3 regions of the Alishewanella sp. HL-SH06 genome follow, and region 2 is predicted to be linked to each of the others. Evidence: predicted binding sites of a transcription regulator. Region 2 holds the regulator's gene; each other region holds the start of a gene.
What was found. The regulator FliA, encoded in region 2, starts transcription of late flagellar genes. The targets are predictions, from matches to a motif close to CTAAAGNTNNNNNNNNNNNNGCCGATA.
Positions count from the first base shown of each region.

Region 1 (8,080 bases), 730 kb from region 2:
ATGCGCGATAAGGTAAAAAGAAGCCATAGTCAGCAGCATTCTGTTGTAACCACTGTGCTAAAGTGGCGAAAGGCCCATCGCCTTGATATTCGTCTGTATTTAACTGTACTTGATAATCTATTGGCACAGCCGCGGCATCATAAACATCTATTTCTGTTCCCCAGTGATGTCGACTTGCACCAGGTAGTGCCGAATAAAGCATAATCGCTTCAATACGTGCCTGCGCTGACAGTGAAGTCACATCAACCCGTTGTTGAGCATGATTAAAAACCGGACGTTGCCCCAAGCATTTTGCTTGCCAGATACGAGCTTGACGCTCGAAACTGCGCCAAGCCGATACCACGGCTAAATCAAAACCTTCATTAGCCAAGGCCGCTTTGAGTTGCAGAAATGCAGCCATGGCCTCTTGGTGAAGCCACTGCTGATTGCCGATATGTTGCATGGCTGAATTATCAAGCCCCGTTAACAGGGCACGGTTCAGTATCGCGCGGCTCATGCGGTTAAGCGTTGCTGCAAATTAATCAATAATTGCAGGTACACTTCAGTTAATTGGCTAAGATCGGCAATCGCCACACATTCATTTACTTTGTGGATAGTGGCATTGCAGGGGCCTAGTTCAATCACTTGAGCGCCAGTTGGGGCAATAAAACGGCCATCTGAGGTGCCACCTGTGGTTTCAAGCCGTGGCGTAATACCTCGTACTTTTTCAATCGCGGCCACCGTGGAGTCAACTAAATCGCCTTGCTCGGTTAAAAACGGTAAGCCATTTAACGTCCACTCTAGCTGATAATGTAAACCAAATTTGTCGAGTAGGGCATAGACTCGACTTTGCAGCTGCTCGGCATCCACTTCCGTGCTGTAGCGGAAGTTAAACATGACGTTTAATTCTCCCGGGATCACATTTGATGCACCGGTGCCACCTTGAATATTGGCGATTTGAAAACTGGTTGCTGGAAAATAAGCGTTACCGTTATCCCAAATCTCTGTTGCTAAGGCGGCCAATGCCGGTGCCGCTTTATGAATAGGATTATCAGCTAAGTGTGGGTAGGCGACATGGCCTTGAATACCTTTTACGGTTAAGTGCCCTGTTAACGAACCTCGCCGACCGTTTTTTATCACATCACCCACTTGCAGATGGCTAGAGGGTTCGCCCACTAAACACCAACGAATTTTTTCTTGGCGTGCTTCTAAAGTTTCAATCACTTTGACCGTACCATTGATAAAGGGGCCTTCTTCATCGCTGGTAATTAAGTAAGCTAAATTAAAAGCCGGTGACGGTTCTTGTGCTAAAAATTGCTCAGTCGCAACAACCATCGCAGCTAAACTGCCTTTCATATCGGCAGCACCGCGACCAAATAAGGTATCGCCAATGATGGTTGGCTGAAACGGGGGGGTGTGCCATGCATCGACAGGACCGCTCGGTACTACATCGGTGTGACCGGCAAAACAAAATAACGGTTTGCCTTGACCATGGCGTGCCCACATATTGAGCGTATCTGCAAACGGCATCATCTCAATATTAAAGCCCACTTTAGCTAAACGTGCCGCCATCAGTTGCTGACAACCGGCATCTTCAGGTGTCACTGACGCCCGTTCAATTAACGCTATGGTGAGCGCTAATGTTGGGTTGCTGGCCGGATTGGTGAGATCAGTCATAAATGAATTACCTATTTTTCAGAAGAGGCAGATAAAGCAAGATAAGCTTGCTCATCAAAGCCCAGTAACAGTTGTTCGTTATGTTGTAATACTGGTCGTTTGATTAGCGCAGGTTGTTCTAGCATTAAGGCTAAAGCACGTGTTTCGTTGATCTCCGCTTTATCGCTGTCAGCTAACTTACGCCAAGTTGTTCCACGTGTATTAAGTAAATTTTTCCAGCCTAATTCCGCGGCGAAACGCGCTAGCAGTTCAGCGTCCAAGCCATCGGTGCGATAATCGTGAAATTGATAGGCTAACGCTTGTTGCTCTAAACAACGTCGGGCTTTTTTGATGGTGTCACAGTTTTTGATGCCGTATAAGGTAATCATAGTTTTTTACTTTTTAAATTGCAGAACAAAAAGAGGATCTTGGTTGGCTAGCACTTGAGCTTGTCGGCTGAGTAACTTATCGAGTTTGCTCGGTAAAGATAAGCTCGCGACACAATACAGTTCATCGAGCACTAATTGCCAATACGCTAAGTCGATTTGCAGTATCGGTGTACCTGCCTTGACTTCACGTGGTGCTCGGCACAGCCAATGTAAGCCTTTGCCGTGATCGATGCTAATAGCAAAAGGCAAATCGACTGTCAGCGTTAGCCCCGAAGTATGAGTAAAGATTAAACGACGCTCACCGGCTCTGGCTGTTGTAAAGTGGCCACTGAATGGAGCATAAAGCGTACCTTGTTGTAATTTACAGCATAAGGTCGCCGGAAAAATATCCTGCTGATACAGTAATTCAGGATGCATGCTGATCGGTAAGACCTGACCACTAAACGGGCTTTTAATAATAAAACCTTCTAGTGTGGTCCAATCTTGTTGCCAGATGATGACTGATTGCTGCACTGTTGCTCTCCAAGATCATGAAGCTTTGATGATAGCTTAAAGTTTTTGCAATATCAGCATCTTTCACTACCTTATGTAGCCCAGCATTAAAGCGATAGCAGCGCTTTTGGCCATAAAACTGCTGCTTTTGCCGTATTTGCTCAAATTTGTAGCTTAATTAACGATTTCCACTAGCAAAAAAACAGTCGTTAAGCCATTAAACCGTTATTAACAAGCCTCATGTTGTCCACAGATTCTGTGAATAACATTGTGAATAACACGGTTTATCTTGTTTATCGTTCTGTATTCTATTGGATTTTTATTTTGGCATATTCTTTGTTTAGTCTGTCATGATCGAAAAAGTACAGAGAACGTAAAAAAAGCAGACTTTTGCTATCAATTTGGTTTAAATATCTTGTTGTTTATATTTTGTTAAATCTGAGGCGTCACTGTGTCTTTCATTAACGTTTCAATGGCATTTTTATTTTGTTTAGAACAATTAAAAGTATGCTAAAGTTATCAAACTAGGCCAGCACGGGAGTAGAGTAATTGCAGCTGATTCGTATTCTAAGCCAAGGTATTCGTTATAGTCGTACTTGGCCGACTAAACCAGAATTAAATGCTATTTTCCCTGAAAATAAAGTCATTTTCTTAACGCGTAAAGGCGTTCATTTTTTGCCGGTATTATCGGTAATTACGGCTTTAGTCCAATTCAAATTGCTTGGTGCAGAACATCTCGGTCAGATTATTGCCATGATGTTGTTTTTAGCCGCGTTACCATTGCAGGGTTTTTATTGGCTAGGCATACGAGCTGACAACAGTTTACCTCCAGCGCTGATAAATTGGGGAAACGAAATTCGTGAGCAAATCATCAAGCATGGCCAATTACAAAGCCAGCCTGGCTCGTTAAAAAGCTATTTCGATCTGGCTAAACTACTTCAACAGGCTTATCAGCAGTTAGACAATACGGTAATGCGCCGTTGGTTTTAACAAGACGCATTCATGACAGTGGCTCAAGCTAAGCTAAATTAAATACTGACCAAACAGGGGCGTGGTCAGATGGGCGTTCAATACCCCTGAGTTCATAATCGATGCCTGACTCAATACACTTAGCCGCCAGCAACGGGGTAGCCATAACCACGTCTATGCGTAATCCACGATTATCATCAAAACCTTTCGAGCGATAATCAAACCAACTGTATTGTGCGCCAGTTTCTGGATGCAGTGCACGGAAAGTGTCGATCAAGCCCCAATCTTTCAATTGTTGTAGCCAAGCACGTTCTTCCGGCAAAAAAGAGGTCTTACCTTCACGTAACCAACGTTTGGCATTGGCTTCGCCGATGCCGATATCTAAGTCGATAGGCGAGATGTTAATATCACCTATTACGGCCACATAGTCCTTTTCGCTGTTATGCGAAGTTTCTAGGTAATGTTGCAAATCAGCGTAAAACTGAGTTTTGGCTGGGAATTTTATCGGGTGCTCGCGGTTTTCCCCCTGCGGGAAATAGCCGTTTAGCACAGTTAGGCGTTTGCCATCGGCTAAATCGAATTGTCCAATTAGCATTCGACGTTGAGCATCTTCAGTATCGCCGGGAAAACCATATTGCATTTCGCTGGCCGGTTTCTTACTCATGATGGCAACACCATAATGCCCTTTTTGGCCAAAATGATAAACGTGATAACCCATTGCTTGAACATCAGCTAATGGGAATTCACTATCATGTACTTTGATTTCCTGTAAACCAATAATGTCAGGTTGATGTTTTTCAATTAATGCTTGAAGTTGATGCAGCCTGGCGCGAATACCATTAATATTAAAAGAAATTATTTTCATACACTATCCGAATTAAGACCTGTTAACGCTTATTGTTGATCATACCATGTAATCCAGATCAGCACGACCTGTGACAAACTCGGATCCGGAGCAATCTTTGGCAATATTATCTGGGCAAACAGCTTTGCCTTTTAACTATCAAGTCATCTACAGTCGGCGACGTTCTGTGCAATTGGCCATTAAGGCAGGGCAATTGACCATTCGAGCACCAAAAGGCACTTCAAGTCAGTTCATCTCTGCGTTATTAGCGCGCAAACAACAATGGATCTTGTTACACCTTGCTCGAACGGAAGCCGAAGCTGATAGCGCCGTGGCAGCGTTAGATCGTCATGAAATTTTAGTGTCAGGGCAATCGATACCATTTTGTTGGCAGTTAGCGGCCAAAGCCAATGTGGTAATGACGGAGCGTCAGTGTAAAGTATCGATCCCAACGCGGGTGAAGCCAGAACGACGTGCTTTATACCTGAATCGACAACTGCAAGAATATTTTGTACCGCTGGCTGAACAGTATTTTCAGCAAGCGGTAGCGTCTCAAGCTCAGCTTATGGGGTGTAAGCCAAAGGCAATCCGTATTGGTAACTGGCAGCGTAAATGGGGGTTTTGCAATAGTTTGTCAGAGGTAGGGTTTAATTGGCGCTTGATGCAAGCGCCTACTTGGGTAGCAGAGTATGTTGTTGTGCACGAATTAGCACATTTAACCCACATGAATCATTCAAACGCTTTTTGGCAACGCGTAGCAAAGTTTTCTGCTGATTACAGGTTAGCGGAGCAGTGGCTAAAGCAACATCAGCGGTTGTTGTTATAAAAAAAACCGACCTTTAAAGGTCGGTATCAAGATAAATTGATTAAAAGGAGAATACATCCAGGGATAACACACCTTTTAAGACCCACTGATTATAAAAAGATTCCATTGCGGCATAATTATTTATTAGATTTTGCATTAAATCGCTATTTTAGTTTAATCTCTGCCCTCACTAGGTGAGCATACCGCGATTAATTAGACGGTAATTAATAATAATGAAACAGACAGGCAACTAACCATGATGAATCCCCTTCGTTTATTGCAACTGCTTAAACTATTAGATGTAACACGCTTACAAGATAACGATGATCAGCGTCAAATGACCGATTGGTTAGCCCAATTACCGGTAACTCCCGCGCCGGTGGCCGCATTCTGTGTGTATCCTGAATTTTTAGCCGAGGCCCGTAAACATATTACGCAGTCTAATGAAACTGTGGCACTGGCGACGGTTGTTAACTTTCCAACTGGCGATCAACCCTTATCTACCGTACTAGCAGACATCGCTACAGCACGCCAAGCCAGTGCGACGGAAATTGATTGTGTTTTACCTTATCAAACCTTACTCAGCGGCAAAGAAACCGAAGTTGCTCAGTTTTTAGCTGCGGTGCGTGAAGCAAGCCAAGGTCTGTGTTTAAAAATCATTATTGAATCAGGTGAGCTATTAACCGCACAACAAATTACTAAAGCCAGTGAATTGGTTATAGATAGTGGTGCCGAGTTTATTAAAACATCAACCGGTAAAGTGCCGGTTGGCGTTACCTTGGAAGCGGCTAAAATCATCTTAACCAGTATAGCTGCCGCAGATCGCTCGGTAGGATTTAAAGCATCAGGTGGTGTCAAAACCGTTGAGCAAGCATTAGAGATAGTCAGTTTATATGAGCAAGTGACGGGTAAAACGGCACAAAGCGAAGGGCTACGTATTGGTGCCAGTACCTTATTAACTGAGCTATGTCAGCAACTTGCCAGTTAGTTACGGCCTTTTAACCAAAGACAACGTTATAGTCATTATCAATAAGTACGAGCAAGTACTGGCTGTTATGCCATTATTTGCTTTTGCTTATAAAGACAGCATTAATTAATCGCGACAATGAGTCAGTCGTAACAGCATTTTTTGCTGATAACACGATGAATTGAATATGAAAGAGGCTGCTGAAGAAGAAATTGCTTGCGTTGCTCGCCTTTCAGGCAAGCGCCATGTTGTTCCGCTGGTCAATGCTGCGCATTGTCAAACCTGGTGAAGGTTCTCACCTTGCCCTAAGAGTGTTTTATAGCGTTTAGATTTAAATTGAAGAACTTAGATATAAAGAGAAATGGTGGAGGGGGAAGGATTCGAACCTTCGAAGGCAGTGCCGGCAGATTTACAGTCTGATCCCTTTGGCCACTCGGGAACCCCTCCACAAGTGCAGGCGCATATTATCAAATTCAGTTTTTAAGTAAAGCACTTTACTAAAGTTTTTTGACTGTTTGCCGATAAAGCAAACAGTTAGGCTAAAAAGTGTAGATAATGCAAGCAATCATTAACGAATGGCAACTGGGTACAACGCTTAACCAAGCACTGCAACAACAGCATCGTGCTGATTTTGCGTTGTGGTTAGCGGTGTTGTCTCCGGCGGTACAAGAAATGGCGGCTTTTTATACGCCATTACCTAAAAGCGTTGAGGTTAACGCAACGCTCTATCAGCAATTATTTGTGCGTCAACGCCGCAGTTTTGCATGGCAAGAAACTGATGCGGCTGTGTTAGCGCAACTTAATCGATCTGCGCAAACGAGTTTACGCCAATTGAAATTACAAAGCGCTTTAACCCCTGAGCCTTGGGTTAGAAAAGATGATGCCAAAAAATTAGATGGTCGCTTGATGAGTAATTTAGATCAGCATGCTATACGTCGTCTAAGTGGCAAGGAACCACCGATCCAAGAAGGGGACGAAACCGTGTTATATGAAATGCTGCAAGAACTGAATGCTAACCCTTTACCGCTTTAGTGCTTCTTGATCTTATGCTTGACCGCTTATTAGATGAGTTTGACAATGTTTCACTTTTATCAATGAACCACACGGGCAAAGCTCATTACGTTTTAACTTATGGCTTGGTGTGGCTGACAGTTTGCCACTGTGGTAATACCATTTATCAATAAATTCAAAAAATGATTGTTCTGTGATCACTTCAACGGTGTTATCGATAATAAAGTAGGCTTTGAAACTTACTTCACCTTTATGCATATTCTGGTTGCTCTCGCTGATCGCTAACTTAAAAAAATGCACACTATCAGCAAACTGTTGAATTTCTTCTATCAATTCAGCTGAACGTTGTGTTGGATGCGTAGTCTGGTAAACATAGTCAATCTGACCAAGACAATAGGCCGTGTAACGTGAACGCATTAGGGCTTCACAATTTGGTGCTAATTCACCTTCTAATACATAAGGGGCACAGCATTCAATAAACGGTTTTTTTGAACAGCAATAACACAGCATCGTTATCTCCACATTAATGCGTGTTAGTTTACCCCTAAGCCAGCTCAGGGTGTTTCACTTTATTGATGATTTATCGTTTTTTGTTAAGTATTGTGATGCATAGCTTAGATAAAGTATGTCACTTGTCACTTGTCACTGATATAGAGTTTTAATGTTGTTTCACCATTGCCTGTGTTAAGGGATACAACGCAGTTTGCTGCTTCTCTGCTAATTGCGCTAATTGCGTTGCTTCCTCATCAGTTAATTCACCACCATGCAACACAACTTTACAGCTAGCACTGTTTATCGCGCGTTGTACCGTTTTCGCTAAATCCTTAACCTGGTGCGGATGAATCATTAAGATTTTTTCTAGAGGGATCTGGCAGCTTGCCCAAAAATTTTTATTAGGTTTCACTTTCGGTGCGATTAATACGATCCAGCCATCTACATCGCGATGTTGTTGTAGCAACTTTAATAGT
Region 1 is NZ_CP199752.1:2,084,719-2,092,798, forward strand. It holds gene ACUJFK_RS09675 (M15 family metallopeptidase) at 1-496, opposite strand, end outside; gene dapE (succinyl-diaminopimelate desuccinylase) at 493-1,656, opposite strand; gene ACUJFK_RS09685 (ArsC family reductase) at 1,668-2,024, opposite strand; gene ACUJFK_RS09690 (PTS glucose transporter subunit IIA) at 2,031-2,537, opposite strand; gene yfbV (terminus macrodomain insulation protein YfbV) at 3,066-3,506, shown strand; gene xthA (exodeoxyribonuclease III) at 3,535-4,350, opposite strand; gene ACUJFK_RS09705 (M48 family metallopeptidase) at 4,448-5,155, shown strand; gene deoC (deoxyribose-phosphate aldolase) at 5,391-6,122, shown strand; tRNA gene ACUJFK_RS09715 (tRNA-Tyr) at 6,464-6,548, opposite strand; gene ACUJFK_RS09720 (VC2046/SO_2500 family protein) at 6,657-7,133, shown strand; gene ACUJFK_RS09725 (YchJ family protein) at 7,146-7,622, opposite strand; gene ACUJFK_RS09730 (SulA-like leucine-rich domain-containing protein) at 7,771-8,080, opposite strand, start outside.
Region 1: a site for FliA is predicted at 6,599-6,625, ahead of ACUJFK_RS09720 (VC2046/SO_2500 family protein). Genes of this name have one in related genera too.

Region 2 (8,080 bases):
AGTCAGTTGGGGGATAACACCCATGTGTTGTTTGTCGCCGCTGGCGTGATGACATTAATGGGCGTTGTGCCCGGCATGCCACACTTTTCATTCTTATCCCTAGCAGCGTTATTGGGCGGCGTAGCTTGGTATATTAAAAAAATTGCCAGTGAAAAAGCGACGGCCTTGCAACCGCGCGCAGCCACGGTTGGCCAACCTAAGCCTGAATCACAAACTGTGAAAGAGATCGGTTGGGACGATGTGCATGGCGTTGATACCATTGGTTTAGAAGTGGGTTATCGTTTGATCCCGCTTGTAGATAAAGCCCAGGGCGGCGAGTTGTTAAATCGGATTAAAGGCGTACGTAAAAAGCTATCACAAGAGTTGGGCTTTTTGGTACCGCCAGTCCATATTCGCGACAACCTTGATTTAGAGCCGAACAGCTACCGGGTGGCTCTGATGGGCGTAACCAATGGTGAGGGGGAATTACGCCACGATAATGAGTTAGCCATTAACCCTGGCCAAGTGTTTGGTACGGTAAAAGGTATTGCCACCAAAGATCCGGCATTTGGCTTGGATGCAGTGTGGATCAGTAAAGATCAGCGTGAACATGCTCAAACACTAGGTTATACCGTGGTCGATGCGGCCACCGTTGTTGCTACGCATCTTAGTCAAATTTTAACTAATCATGCCGCCAGCTTATTAGGCCATGAAGAAGTTCAAAATTTGTTAGATATGCTGGCCAAGCACTCACCTAAGCTAGTGGAAGGCTTAGTCCCTGAAACACTGCCACTGACAACCGTAGTAAAAGTGCTGCAAAACTTATTACACGAGGGTGTGCCTATCCGTGATATGCGCACAATTGTACAAACTTTGGTGGAATATGGCGCAAAAAGTCAGGATGTTGATGTGTTAACTGCGGCTTGTCGTATTTCTTTACGTCGGCTTATTGTGCAAGAGGTGGTGGGCAGTAAACCTGAGATCCCGGTGATTACTTTTGCGCCTGAGCTTGAACAAATGTTGCATCAATCCATGCAGGCTGCGGGTAACGATGGCGCAGGTATTGAACCCGGGTTAGCCGATCGCATTCAGCAGTCATTACAAGAAGCGCATCAAAACCAAGAGTTGACCGGTGAAAGTGCCATTATGCTGACGTCAGGAATTTTACGCTCAGTCATGGCACGATTCGTGAAATACACTATCCCAGGACTACGAGTGTTGTCATATCAAGAGATCCCCGATGACAAACAAATTCGAATCGTTAGTGTAATCGGTCAGCAGAATTAGGAGTAACTCATGAAAATTAAACGCTTTGTTGCCAAAGATATGCGCAGCGCCCTGGCAGAAGTCAAAGAGTTCCTCGGCGCCGATGCAATTATTTTATCTAATAAAAAAGTCGCTGGTGGTGTTGAAATTGTTGCGGCGATTGATGCAGAAGCCCCAGCAGCAACACCTCGCCAAGCCACGCCATCACAGGCTTCTAATACTGCAGAAACGATAGCAAGTGCCAGTGCACGCGCCGAGCCTCGCTTTAGTGTCAGTGTTGATGACGAGCCAGAAGCGGATCCAGCAGATTCATTACGCGCCTTACTCGCCAGACAAATGATCAAGCAACAAGGTCGGGAACCGCAAGCCCCCGCAGCGGCACTAACCAAGCAAAAGGTTGCTGAGCCGGCGTTACAAAAAGCCCCACAATTTGAACGTCAAAATTCTGGCAATACTCAAGCTCAGTCAGCACAATGGCAAGAAATTAGTCAAGCCCAGCAAGCTCAAGCACAATTAATGCAGCAACAGTTCGCCCAAATGCAAACTGAGATGCTGTCGATGCGCCAATTACTGCAGCATCAAGTCTCGGGTTTAATGTGGCAAGATTTAGCTCGGCGCGAGCCCGTGCGGGCACTTGTGATTGAAAATTTGCAACAAATGGGCTTGTCTGAGCAAATCGCTGATCAGTTAGCCTGTTTCATGCCCGATGATTTAAATGCCGCTGCTGCATGGAATACTGCGCTAGAATTACTCACAGGGCAGTTAAATACCACTAATGATGATATTTTGCGTCGAGGCGGGGTTATTGCCTTAGTCGGCCCAACAGGTGTAGGCAAAACCACCACCGTAGCCAAACTTGCCGCGGGTTTTGCCAAACGACACGGTGTTGATCAAGTGGCTTTAATTACCACAGATTGTTTTCGGATTGGTGCTTTTGAACAACTGGCGACATTTGGCCGCATTATCGGTTGCCCAGTTAAACAGGCGAAAGATAGCGAAGAGCTGGCGATATTGTTGAATCAGCTACAACAGCGTAAACTGGTCTTAATTGATACTGCCGGCATGAGTCAACGCGATGTGCGTTTAGCCGAGAAACTTGCGTCATTGGTCCATAATTCTCGTGTTAAAATAAAAAGTTATCTGGTATTGTCAGCCACAGCTCAGGCGCGCGTGATGCAAGAAAGTGTGCAACAATTTAAACGCATTGGCTTATCAGGTTGTATTTTCACCAAATTGGATGAATGTTTAAGTTTAGGTGAAGTGATCAATGTGGCATTACAAAATGCCTTGCCGGTCAGTTACCTAACACATGGCCAACGTGTGCCAGAAGATATTCGGATTCCTGACGCGGCCGATTTAGTAAAAGAAGCGGAGCAGTTACGTCAACAACACAGTGATAACCGCCATCAATGGTATCAAGACGACACAACGCAGGTAGCAGCTGCCTATGCCTAAAGATGTATTAGCCGATGATCAAGCCAGTGGCCTTAGAAAAATGAAAAAACAGATGGTAAAAGTGATTTCCATAACCGGCGGTAAAGGTGGCGTGGGTAAAACCAACGTTACATTGAATCTGGCTATGGCGCTGGCCCAGCTGGGGAAAAAGGTTTTAGTACTTGATGCCGATCTCGGTTTAGCCAATTGCGACGTGATGTTGGGCTTGCGCGTCGATAAAAATTTATCCCATGTCCTTGCTGGATCGGCTACTTTAGACGATATTTTAGTAGAGGGGCCTTACGGTATTAAAATTGTGCCTGCCACCTCCGGTAGTCAAAATATGACGGAGCTTTCTCCGGTAGAACATGCTAGTTTAATTCGTGCCTTCAGTGAATTACACACGCCGGTTGATGTATTATTAGTTGATACCGCCGCGGGTATCTCCGATATGGTGCTTAGTTTCTCTCGTGCCTCGCAAGATGTCTTAATGGTCGTATGTGATGAACCCTCTTCCATTACCGATGCTTATGCTTTAATGAAGATTTTAAGTCGCGACCATGGCGTCGATAAATTTAAAATTGTAGCGAATATGGTGCGCAGCCTAAAAGAAGGCCAAGAATTATTTGCTAAACTGACTCGTGTTACTGATCGATTTCTTGATGTCAGTTTAGAATTAGTGGCCACCGTGCCACAGGATGAAAACGTGCGCAAAGCTGCGCGCAAACAGAAAGCTTTTATTGAAGCCTTCCCAACAACACCGGCGAGTATGGCAATTAAAACCTTAGCGCTTAAAGCCGTGAAATGGCCGTTGCCAGGCAGTGCATCTGGGCATCTGGAGTTTTTTCTGGAGCAGTTAGTACAGCCACAGTCTGATTAGGGGGTTCTGTGAACAGTAAGCTTGCCGCTTATGGTGGCGTAGACCACATGCAACAGTTAGTGGAGCGACAAGCTCCGCTGGTCAAACGTATTGCCTATCACTTATTGGCCCGTTTGCCGGCCAGTGTGCAAGTCGATGACTTAATTCAATCTGGGATGATCGGTTTAATTGAAGCTGCGAAAAATTTCGATGGTAGCAAAGGCGCGAGTTTTGAAACCTTTGCAGGCATTCGTATTCGCGGCGCCATGCTAGACGAAATTCGTCGCGGCGATTGGACGCCGCGTTCAGTGCATCGTAATTCCCGTTTAATTGCCGACACCATCGCCGAGCTAGAAGCTGAGTTGGGTCGCGACGTTAAAGATTATGAAGTTGCAGAAAAACTTGCTATATCATTAGATGAATATCATCATATGATTAGTGATGTTAGCTCGGGTCGAATTATTGGTATTGAAGACCTTGGTATTTCTGAAGACGTGTTGGTCACTGCTGATGATAGCGATACCGATCAGTTATATCAGCATCAAGCTAACAGCGCCTTTAACGATGCACTTGCCAAAACTATCAGCAGTTTACCAGAGCGAGAAGCGTTAGTGCTGTCGCTTTATTATAATGAAGAACTAAACTTAAAAGAGATCGGGGCGGTGCTGGATGTTAGCGAGTCTCGTATCAGTCAGATTCATAGTCAGGCATTGGTGCGTTTAAAAGGCCGAATGCAGGCTTGGTTGTAATGCATCCATATTATCTGGATGACTTTCTCTTCGGAGGGGACTTTGAATAAAAATATGAAAATCCTTGTGGTAGATGACTTTTCTACTATGAGACGCATCATCAAAAATCTGTTGCGCGATCTAGGCTTTACAAATATTTCAGAAGCAGATGATGGCAGCACGGCTTTACCAATGTTACAAGGCGGAGATTTTGACTTCGTGGTCACAGATTGGAATATGCCGGGTATGCAAGGTATCGATTTGCTAAGAGCAATTCGAGCCGATGCTAAGCTGAAGCACATTCCGGTGATGATGGTAACGGCTGAAGCTAAAAAAGAACAAATCATCGCGGCAGCTCAAGCTGGCGTTAATGGTTACATCGTCAAACCTTTTACTGCTGCAACCTTACAGGAAAAGCTGGCGAAAGTATTTGAGCGGATCGGTTAAACCGTTTCTTGCCAAGGAGTAAAGCCATGCCTGTGAGTAAGGTCCCATTAATTACGCTTGAACAAGCAAAAGAACTCGTTCAGCTACTGGAGATTGGTGAGCAAGAAGTTGCTAATCAACTGGTGCAACAGCTAGGTACGCCTGGCTCGTCTGAGCTATTTGCTGAGGTCGGTAAAATTACCCGACAACTGCACGATTCCTTAAAAAACTTCCGAATTGATCCTGCTCTTAGCAATATTTTGCAAGAAGATATTCCTGATGCGAAAAAGCGCTTAAACCATGTTATTGATATGACAGAGCAAGCCGCTAACCGTACCATGGATGCCGTAGAATCTTGTTTACCGATTGCGGATGAGATCACTAAACAACTTGGGCAATTAATGCCGCAATGGCAAAAGTTGATGCAGCGCGATTTGCCCTTAGCTGAATTTAAAGCGCTTTGTCATAATATTGATGGTTTTTTACAAAAAACTTCGAGCGAATCATTACGTCTAAACAGCTTGTTAACTGACGTTTTGATGGCGCAAGATTTTCAAGATCTTACTGGGCAGATTCTTCGCCGTGTGATTGAACTAGTACGAGAAGTCGAAGAAAGCCTTATCGGTCTTGTTACTGCTTTTGGTAAATCCAGTTCGCAATTTCTGGAACAACAACCCGCAAAAAGTAAAACTAAAACGTTGGTTGCTGCCGAAGGCCCGATTATTGATGCCGCTGAGCGTGCAGATGTAGTAAATGGTCAGGACGATGTCGACGACTTACTGTCTAGCTTAGGGTTTTAACTGAGGTGTCTGCAGATGAGCTTTGATATGGACGAAGATATTCTTCAGGATTTTCTGGTAGAAGCCGGTGAAATTTTGGAGTTGCTGCAAGAACAGTTAGTTGAGTTAGAGAATAACCCAGATGACGCGCCGCTACTTAATGCCATTTTCCGTGGTTTTCACACGGTGAAGGGTGGGGCGGGGTTTTTATCGCTAACCGAATTAGTTGACGTTTGTCATGGCGCGGAAAACGTATTTGATATTTTACGAACAGGCAAACGCTCGGTAACGCCAGAATTAATGGACGTGATCTTGCAAGCGCTCGATTCGGTCAACAGCATGTTTACCGAAGTCAAAGCTCGGCAACCGTTAACGCCAGCGGCGGCTGATTTACTAGCGGCACTCCATCACTACAGTGAACCTGCCGCTGCAGATCCGGTCGCTGAAGCGCCAGCAGTGCCAGCGCCGCCAGCCGCAACGGCTCAAGCGGCTGCCGAAATTGAAGATGCGGGTGATATCGACAGTATTTCTGAAGCAGAATTCGAGCGTATGCTTGATGAGCTGCATGGCAGCGGTGCCCCCGGTCGTGATAGTGCGCCTACTGCGACAACGAGTGCTGATCTTGGCGCTGATATGTCTGATGACATTACCGATGACGAATTTGAAAACCTGTTAGACCAGTTACATGGTAAAGGCAGTTTTAACAGCGACACTCCAGCTAAAGTTCCTGCAGAGACTGAACCCGTCAAGCCAAAAACTGCTGCGCCAAAAGATGACGAAATTACTGACGACGAGTTTGAAGCCTTATTAGATCAATTGCATGGCAAAGGCAAAGCGCCAGTGACACCCCCGGCGGCTAAAGCTACGGAGCGTCCAGTTCCACCTGCACCGGTAACAACACCGCAAACGCCTGCCGCAACGGCTGCACCAGTTGTGGCAACGCCAGCGGATAAAGGCGCACCGCCGGCTGCCGCTGCAGCTGAAACAACGGTACGAGTCGATACTAAACGCCTCGATCAAATCATGAATATGGTTGGTGAGTTAGTGTTGGTGCGCAATCGTTTGGTAAGCTTATCTAGCTCAACGCAAAACGAAGAAATGACTAAGGCGATTGCCAACCTTGACGTGGTCACTGCGGATATTCAAGGCGCGGTGATGAAAACGCGCATGCAGCCCATTAAGAAGGTATTTGGTCGTTTCCCTCGTGTGGTGCGTGATTTAGCACGTTCTTTGAAAAAAGATATCGATCTAATTCTTGAAGGTGAAGAAACCGATTTAGATAAAAACTTAGTGGAAGCCTTAGCCGATCCGTTAGTCCATTTGGTGCGCAACTCGGTTGACCACGGCATTGAAATGCCTGATGTCCGTGCAGCTGCAGGTAAGGCACGGACCGGTATTGTGAAATTAGCGGCTACCCAAGCTGGGGACCATATTCTGTTGACCATTCAAGATGATGGTGCCGGTATGGATCCAGAAAAACTCAAAGGTATTGCCATTAAACGTGGTGTTATTGATACCGACGCGGCCGCCAGAATGTCGGATACCGATGCCTTTAATTTGATTTTTGCACCCGGCTTTTCAACTAAAGAGCAGATTTCAGATATATCTGGTCGCGGTGTCGGCATGGATGTGGTGAAAACCAAGATCACTCAACTGAACGGTACCGTGCATATTAGTTCGAAATTGGGTGAGGGCACTACGCTAGAAATCAAGGTGCCGTTAACCTTAGCTATTTTGCCAACCTTAATGGTGGTGGTAGGTAAACAAACCTTCGCTTTACCTTTAGCCGGTGTCAATGAAATCTTTCATCTAGATCTAGCAAAAACGAATATTGTTGATGGCCAGTTAACCATCGTGGTGCGCAACAGAGCCATACCCTTGTTTTACCTCGAACATTGGTTGGTCAAAGGCTCTGATAAAAAGCTGCGCCGCGAACAAGGTCATGTTGTGATCGTGCAAATCGGCCAGCAGCAGGTAGGTTTTGTGGTTGATCAACTGATTGGCCAAGAAGAAGTGGTGATCAAAGCGCTTGATGCTTTATTACAAGGTACACCTGGCATGGCTGGTGCTACCATAACTTCTGATGGTGGTATCGCCTTGATTTTAGACGTGCCAAACCTGCTTAAGCATTATGCTAAAAAGTCAAAAATAAAATTCGAGCGCTTTAAAACGCTACGTGGTTAAGTGAGTATTGCATGACTATTAGGGTATTAATCGTTGATGACTCAAGTTTTTTCCGCCGCCGCTTAACCGAAATGTTATCGGCTGATGCCGAGTTAGAGGTGATTGATACTGCAAATAATGGGCAGGAAGCCATAGCGAAAGCATTAGCGTTAAAACCGGATGTGATCACCATGGATATCGAGATGCCCGTATTAGACGGTATCTCTGCGGTTCGCGAAATACTGAAAACTCAGCGTATCCCTATTTTAATGTTTTCTTCGCTAACACATGAAGGCGCGAAAGCGACCTTAGACGCGCTAGAAGCAGGGGCTGTCGATTTCTTACCGAAAAAATTTGAAGATATTGCCCGCGATAAGCAAGAAGCTATCGATGTGTTACGCGATCGCGTTAAAGCGGTTGCAAGACGTCGCCCCCTAGGTCGCAGT
Region 2 is NZ_CP199752.1:2,813,940-2,822,019, reverse strand. It holds gene flhA (flagellar biosynthesis protein FlhA) at 1-1,266, shown strand, start outside; gene flhF (flagellar biosynthesis protein FlhF) at 1,276-2,700, shown strand; gene ACUJFK_RS12950 (MinD/ParA family protein) at 2,693-3,559, shown strand; gene ACUJFK_RS12945 (RNA polymerase sigma factor FliA) at 3,568-4,287, shown strand; gene cheY (chemotaxis response regulator CheY) at 4,330-4,713, shown strand; gene ACUJFK_RS12935 (protein phosphatase CheZ) at 4,740-5,492, shown strand; gene ACUJFK_RS12930 (chemotaxis protein CheA) at 5,508-7,655, shown strand; gene ACUJFK_RS12925 (protein-glutamate methylesterase/protein-glutamine glutaminase) at 7,667-8,080, shown strand, end outside.

Region 3 (8,080 bases), 1.4 Mb from region 2:
GATAAAAGGCGATTTCGCGCACACCGTTCTCATGCGCTGCACCGCCTAAATTAAAGAACAGATAATGGGTACGTAAACCCTTGCGGATCATTAGATAACTGGCAACAGCCGAATCAAAACCGCCTGAGATCAACGACAAGGCATCCGATTGCGATGGGATCGGTAAGCCGCCCATGCCTGTGAAGCTTTCGGTGACCAGTAAAAATTGCTGCTGTTTAATCTCTAGTTTAATCTCTAAGTCAGGCTGCTTTAATTGCACTCGCGCGCTACTGACTAATTGGTTTAAGCCGCCACCAATATAACGCTCGGCGTCGAGTGAACTAAATGCATGTTCACCTTGGCGTCTCACCCTGACACAAAAGCTTTTATTCATAATTTGAGACTGATAAACCGCCGCAACTTGCTGAAAAAGATCGGCTAAATCAGTGAACTGGCGCGTTTGCATCTGAGCAAAGGTAACAATACCGGGGATACATTTTAAACGTGTAATTAATTCTTGGCGCCAAGCGGTTGTCTCGTATTGGCTAGTGACCGTTAGATGATCAAAATAACCGGTGACTTTCACTTTATGCGGCAGATGTTTTAGTAAAGTTCTGAGATTCTGCTCCACCAGCAACGTTTGACGCTTGCGCACCGACTTACTTTTGATGGCGATTTCAGGATGCAACTTAATAATAAATTCGAGCATGATGGGCGCATTTAGCTAACAATGTTGCGCATTATAACTAAGCGTAACAAAAACGCCTAATCAAGCGATTAGGCGTTTGCTGACTCAAGGATTCGTTGCCGGTTCAAAACTGATTGGTTCAGACACCTTAGGCTTGCCCTGCATGATCGAGATTTCGACACGCCGGTTACGCCGACGATTTAGCTCACTATTATTTGGCATCAAGGGGCGAGTATCAGCATGCCCTACCACGACAATGCGGTTTCGATCAAAGCCCGGCGCAGCAATTAAAGCGGTGGCCACAGAAACGGCTCGCTTAGCCGATAAATCCCAATTGTTGGCATGTAACTCATCACCCACCTGAAAATCATCAGTATGCCCACTGACGGTAATTTCACCGGGAATATCATTGAGCATCACCCCAATTTGCCGCACTATCGGGATAAAACGCGGCTGTAAAAAAGAAGAGCCCGATGGGAAAGAGCCATTTTCGCGGATACGAATAATGATTTGCTGCCCCAATGATTCTAACTCGACTGCGCCGTCAACGATTTGTTGCTCCAGCTCTTCAGCTAACTTCTTCACCGTTTCATTAACTTGCTCTTGAGCGGCTTCTGCGGCAGCGGCGGCTGTAGCCTCGGCAGCTTCTTGCTCCTCAGCATTTAATGCCGATTGCCCACCGGTTTGATCATCGCGTTGGTCTTGGCGCCCGCCGGCAGAGTCTTCTTCACCCGCTTGAAATTCAATGACTTGCTGGGTCATTTCCATGGTTTGCTGCTGGATCGTTTCAATTGGCGTGGGATCAGGCCGCCCAGGGCGAAACTCCATGGCAATAACACTGGTTCCCTTGGGGATATCATCCACTTCAATTTTATTTTGCACACCAAAAGCAAACTTCATAGAGCCGGCAATTTGTTTAAACTTCAACACGTCCATTTCAGAAAATGCTAATAACAACACGAAGAAGCACATCAAAAGCGCCATTAAATCAGCAAAGGTTCCCATGTAAGCGGGTAACCCAGGCGGTGGGCATTTGCATTCTTCTTCGTCACTCATGCCGCCTCTCCTGCTACTTCGCGTTTATTTTGCGCTAAATAGTTACGTAAAATCCCTTCAATAACCTTTGGATTCTGCCCATCTTGAATGCCTAATACCGCATCTAAGATCAACATATTGTTTAGTTTTTCTTGCTGGTTGCGGATCGCTAATTTGTCGGCCAACGGAATGGCCATAACGTTGGCAACAAAGGCACCATACAACGTTGTTAACAATGCCACCGCCATCGCCGGGCCGATGGCTTTAGGATCATCCATGTTAGATAACATCGCCACCAAACCAATCAAGGTACCGATCATTCCCATAGCCGGTGCTACGTCACCCAAACTACGAAAAATAGCAATAGCTGTTTCATGGCGCTTTTCGGTTAACGAAATATCCTTCTGCATGGTTGCTCGCACGACATCAGCGTCATGGCCATCCACCAACATATTAATGCCTTTTTGCATAAAGCTATTGGGAATTTCAGCCTCTTCTAGGGCTAAAAAACCACCTTGACGTGCGGCACCACCTAATTGCACGGCCTTTTCAATTAATTCTTCTGGTGATTCAATTTTAAACATAAAGGCTTTGGCAGCCGCTTTACCTGCACCTAAAAATTGAGCCAAGGTAAATTTAGCTAGTACAACAAATACCGAGCCACCAAATACAATAAGCACCGAGACCAAATCACCAAACATGCCGACGTCACCGCTACTACTGATAAACATCGCCATTACAATAAAGCCAATTGCGCCAATCAATCCGATTAGGGTCGCTAAATCCACATCCTACTCCTTCCAAAACAGTGCCGGGGCTGGCTTTTGAATCTTAATTTTAGTTATTTTATATCAGCTGCAAACTAGTTATCGACCTTAACTCTGAATCATTAAGCAATAAATCAGCAAAGAATACCAATTTAGTCGTTACTATACGCAATTTCATTGACCATAATAGCCTGCTACGATAAGGTTGCGCACAGTTTTTTTGGGGAATAATATGAGTAAAAAATCTGCAGACCCAGGTCAGTTTGAACAATCCATCCAAGAACTCGAACACATCGTCCAACAGTTGGAACAGGGTGAGCTGTCTTTAGAGCAAGCCTTAGGTCAATTTGAGCGTGGGATCAGTTTGGTCAAACACAGTCAGCAGCAACTGCACGCGGCGGAACAAAAAGTCCAGATTTTGTTACAACAACAACCTGAACCTTTGCAGCCGTTTGAGCCGCAAACAGGAGACTAACCTTGGCCCCAACCAGTCTATCGCTATTTCAGCAGCGGGTGGAACAACAACTGCAACAGGCGCTTGCTACAACAGTTCCGACGAACTTCTTGTTGCATGATGCCATGGCTTACAGTTTGTTGCTGGGTGGCAAACGGGTTCGACCTTTTCTGGTATACAGCCTAGGTCAAATGTTAGGTGCTAAACTGTCTGATCTCGATGCCCCAGCAGTGGCAATTGAAGCGATCCACAGTTATTCATTAATTCATGACGACTTGCCGGCCATGGATAATGACGATTTACGCCGCGGCAAACCCACTTGCCATAAAGCTTATAGTGAAGCCACGGCGATTTTAGCCGGAGATGCACTGCAAGCTTTTGCTTTTGAGCTATTGAGCAGTCATGATTACCAACAGGTTTGCCCACGTCGGCAGGTGTTAATGGTGAAAACGCTAGCACAAGCAGCAGGCGCCACCGGCATGTGTGCCGGCCAAGCGATAGACTTGGCACAAACCAATCAAAAAATCACCTTAGAGAAATTAGAGTTAATGCATCGTTTAAAAACGGGTGCATTAATTGAAAGCACAGTTAAACTAGCCTATTACGCCAGCCCGGTAGAAGATGAACAAATCCTGCTGGATTTGTTAAAGTTTGCTAGTGCGCTAGGTTTGGCCTTTCAAGTGCAGGACGATATTCTGGACATTGAAAGCGACACGGCCACTTTAGGAAAAACACAGGGTTCTGATCTTAAAGCCAACAAAGCTACGTATCCGGCCTTATTGGGGCTGGCGGGCGCCAAAGATAAAGCGGCACAACTTTATCAAGAAGCCCTTGCCGCCCTCGAACGGCTACCCTACGATACGGCTGAGCTTGCACGCTTTGCCCACTATATTATTGCCAGAAAGTTTTAACATAGGCATTTGTTATGCAAATTGATATGACGGAATATCCACTGTTAACTAAGGCTAATTTGCCCGATGAACTTCGGCAATTACCTCAGGAAACCTTACCCCAACTGAGCCATGAACTGCGGCAGTTTTTATTAAAAACCGTTAGCCAAAGTAGTGGTCATTTTGCCTCAGGTTTAGGTGCCGTCGAACTGACTGTTGCCCTGCACTATGTTTACAACACGCCTTTTGATCGGGTGATCTGGGATGTAGGTCATCAGGCATACCCACACAAGATCCTCACGGGTCGTCGTCATCAAATGCATACCATCCGCCAAAAAGAAGGCCTGCATCCTTTTCCGTATCGGGAAGAAAGTGTCTATGACGTGTTATCGGTAGGCCACTCCAGTACTTCCATCAGCGCAGCCTTAGGCATGGCAGTGGCAGCACAACAAGCTAAGAATCAACGTAAAGTTGTTGCGGTTATCGGCGATGGCGCCATTACAGCAGGTATGGCATTTGAAGCCTTAAATCACGCAGGTGAAATTAAACCGGACATGCTAGTGATCTTAAATGACAATGAAATGTCTATTTCAGAGAACGTTGGCGCGTTAAACCAATACTTTGCCCGCATTTTATCGGGCAGTTTTTATACTAGCTTGCGAGAAGGCGGCAAAAAAATTCTCAGCAACATGCCACCATTACATCAGTTAGCCAGCCGCGCTGAAGAACACTTTAAAGGCATGGTAACACCCGGTACCTTCTTTGAAGAGCTTGGCTTTAATTATATCGGCCCAATTGATGGTCATGATGTATTGGGCTTGGTCGATACCATTCGCAATATGCGCCAGCTTAAAGGCCCTCAGCTACTGCATATCGTCACGAAAAAAGGTAAGGGCTATGCCCCTGCCGAAGCTGATCCGATTGGTTATCATGCAGTCGCAAAATTTGATCCTGCTGCTAAAACGCAACCGGCTAAAAAAGCCAGTGCTCCAACCTTTTCCAATATATTTGGCCAGTGGATCTGCGATATGGCAGAGCAAGATGAGCGGCTCCAAGGTATAACCCCTGCCATGCGAGAAGGTTCTGACTTAGTGGCGTTTTCAAAACGCTTTCCTAAGCGCTATTTTGATGTCGCCATCGCCGAGCAACACGCAGTGACGCTGGCCGCAGGCATGGCTATTGAGGGCTTAAAACCAGTAGTGGCTATTTACTCGAGCTTTTTACAACGCGGTTACGATCAACTGATCCACGATGTGGCGCTGCAACAATTAGATGTGTTGTTCGCCATTGACCGCGCGGGCATTGTAGGAGCTGACGGCCCAACTCACCAAGGTGCTTTTGATATCAGCTTTTTACGCTGCATTCCCAATATCACCATTATGGTGCCATCCAATGAAAATGAATGCCGGCAAATGCTTTATACCGGCTATCAACATAACGGGGTGGCCGCCGTTCGCTATCCACGAGGTAGCGGTAACAATCAAGCGGCCGCAACAACGATGGAGTTATTACCACTGGGTAAAGCAAAAGTGGTACAGCGCGGTAAAAAATTGGCTATCTTGGCCTTTGGTCCACTGCTTGGCGCCTGTGAGCAAGCGGCCACAGCGCTTGGCGCCACCTTAGTTGATATGCGCTTTGTTAAGCCATTAGATACTGCACTGTTACAGCAATTAGCTGTGGATCACAGCTACGTGATGACTGTTGAAGATAACGCCATTATGGGCGGTGCTGGATCTGCGGTAAATGAGTACTTGGTGCAGCTACATTATCAAGGCCAGATCCTCAACTTGGGCTTACCAGATGAGTTTATTAAACACGGTACGCAACAAGAGATTTATCAAGAGTTAGGCTTAGACAGTGCCGGTATTTTGGCACAAGCGCAGCGTTTATTAAAACAAGAGTAGTCAGCGCTAGACAAACGACACCCAAAACGTGGGTGTCGTCTTTGCAAAAGCCTTGCTAAAGCCGATGCTGCTCTAACCAAATCAACCCTTCAGCTAACAAGCGATGAATCTGCAACGGTAAATCAACACTCTCTTCAAATTCAAACGCATCCAATTGACTGGCAAAAGCCAAACTGCCCACCACCGCGCTTAAACCTTGAGCTTTTAACTGCAGTAATGCCTGCTCGGCTAATTGCATTGAGCTTTCCCAATTCAACAACTGGCCACCGAGTAAAGGTAATGGATACAGTGCATAACCGCCAGACGCGGTTAGATTAACCACTTCACCATCGGGCAAAGTAAAATGACTGGCCGCAATCTGTTCTAGCAACCGGCAACTATATGATGCCACCAACTCTTGCGCGATATCACGAAACACCACAACAAAACGTGCATCGACAAAACGTACCACATAATCTGAGCCGCGTGTTTCTCGACTTAATAACGAGCTTAATTGTTGTAACAAACTATCCGCAGTGCTAACGCCATACTTTAAAAGAATTTGCTGATAATGATCAGGTTCAAGCAGCAACAAAGCAATGGTTTTACCCTGCTCGGTTAACGCTTGACGATTGCGCTGAAAGTGCTCGATATCTTTAGGCAGCTGCTCAAACATAAAGCGTTTATTACGTAAGCCGGTGGTAGTGTCACGATGCGTTAATTGACTGAGTTGCTCGTTCAATTCATTCAGCTTTTGATTGGTGTTTTCTAATTCTTGGGTTCGTTGTCGCACCAAACTGGTTAATTGCTCCTGTTTATGTAAGTTATTTTGCCGATAAAGCCAAAATAAGCCATAAAACAAACACAATAACAAACAGAGCCACAGCAAGCGATACACCAAGGTTTCATCAAAGCGGCGTGGGATCACCAATTGAATTTGCGTTTCTTGGGCATCCAGCCAATGTTGATAGTTATACCTTACCTGTAATTTAAAGGTAAAGTTGCCAGGTGGCAGGTTGGTATAGACTGCTTCGCGCCGATCGACCACTTCTTGCCACTGCTGATCAAAGCCCATTAACTGATAACGAAAAATCACACTATCAGGCCGAGTATATTCAAGCGCTGAATAACTGATAGTCAGATTGCGTTCTTGCCGTTCCAAAACTTGCCGCAGTTGTTGACCCGACAGCGGATAACTCTGCTGAGCACTGATTTTCTTCAAAATGGGTCTTAATGTCTTGGGGGTAGTACTATCCAATTCTTCAGGTACCGCAACCAAACCGCGTAATGTTGGATACCATAGCTGTTGCTGCCAGAACGCTACTTTAGACTGGCCTGCACCGTTACAACAACGGCTGGTTAACGAGCCCATCTGCCTATCGTAGGGCGATAGCACTTCTTCTAAACGAAACCCTTCATTGGCGGCTTGAGGCAAACTGTCGACGCGTAAACGAAAGATCCCTTTATGCGTACTCAACCAGAGCCAACCCGACTGCTGGTGAAAATAAAAACTTAAGGCAGGGCCATGTAATAAGCCATTACCACTGTGCAAATGTAACCACGCGTTATTGGGCCTTTGAATATACACACCATCATCTAAAGTACTCACCAGCACAGTGCCATCGGGTAACACTAATGTCGCTAAAATATAAGCGTTATAAAGGGCACTGCCGATGCCTAAACGAGTTAATTGTGCATTTTGCCAACGGTACAAACCACGACTGGTTCCAAACAATACTTGGCCTTTATGCTGACTTAAAGTGGTGATCTGTTTAGATTCTAATTCGGCGTTAAAGGGAAGTAAGGTTAAAACATTATCTTGTGCATGATATAAACCATTAAGACTACCGATCCAAATGCCGCCCTGCTCCGCCGGTTTTACCACCCTAACGGCTTGGCCTTGTAACTGGGGAAATAACACGCTGAGCTGGGCCGTTCTTACATCATATTGGTATAAACCGCGCTCCAGCCCCAGCCATAGCTGCTCAGGGCCAGGCCAATGGAGATCATGTACCGTTTGCCCTTGCAATTGTTCGGCAGAGATCAAGGGCTGAAAACGTTCAGCCATGTCTAAGTAGCCCACTTCGCTTTGACTGGCTAATAACAGCTTACCTTGAGGTGTCAGTGAGACACTGCGAATAATAGGATCGCTTCCCGGAACTAATCGACGAATTTGACTGCGATTGACCATAAAAATGCCATCGCTAAAACTGGTTAGCCAAATATTATGCTCTTTATCTTGAAATACCTGGCTAAACCAAGGTGAACTGCCAAGTTCGGCAACCGTAACCGTTTGCCAAGCTTGTCCGGGAGATTGAAAAAATAGTTTACGATAAGAAGAAAGCCATTGCGCGCCAGTATTATCTTGTAACAAGCGGTATACC
Region 3 is NZ_CP199752.1:1,379,691-1,387,770, reverse strand. It holds gene thiI (tRNA uracil 4-sulfurtransferase ThiI) at 1-688, opposite strand, end outside; gene ACUJFK_RS06455 (flagellar motor protein MotB) at 773-1,723, opposite strand; gene pomA (flagellar motor protein PomA) at 1,720-2,490, opposite strand; gene xseB (exodeoxyribonuclease VII small subunit) at 2,702-2,944, shown strand; gene ispA ((2E,6E)-farnesyl diphosphate synthase) at 2,947-3,834, shown strand; gene dxs (1-deoxy-D-xylulose-5-phosphate synthase) at 3,849-5,717, shown strand; gene ACUJFK_RS06430 (two-component regulator propeller domain-containing protein) at 5,773-8,080, opposite strand, start outside.
Region 3: a site for FliA is predicted at 2,570-2,596, ahead of pomA (flagellar motor protein PomA). Genes of this name have one in related genera too.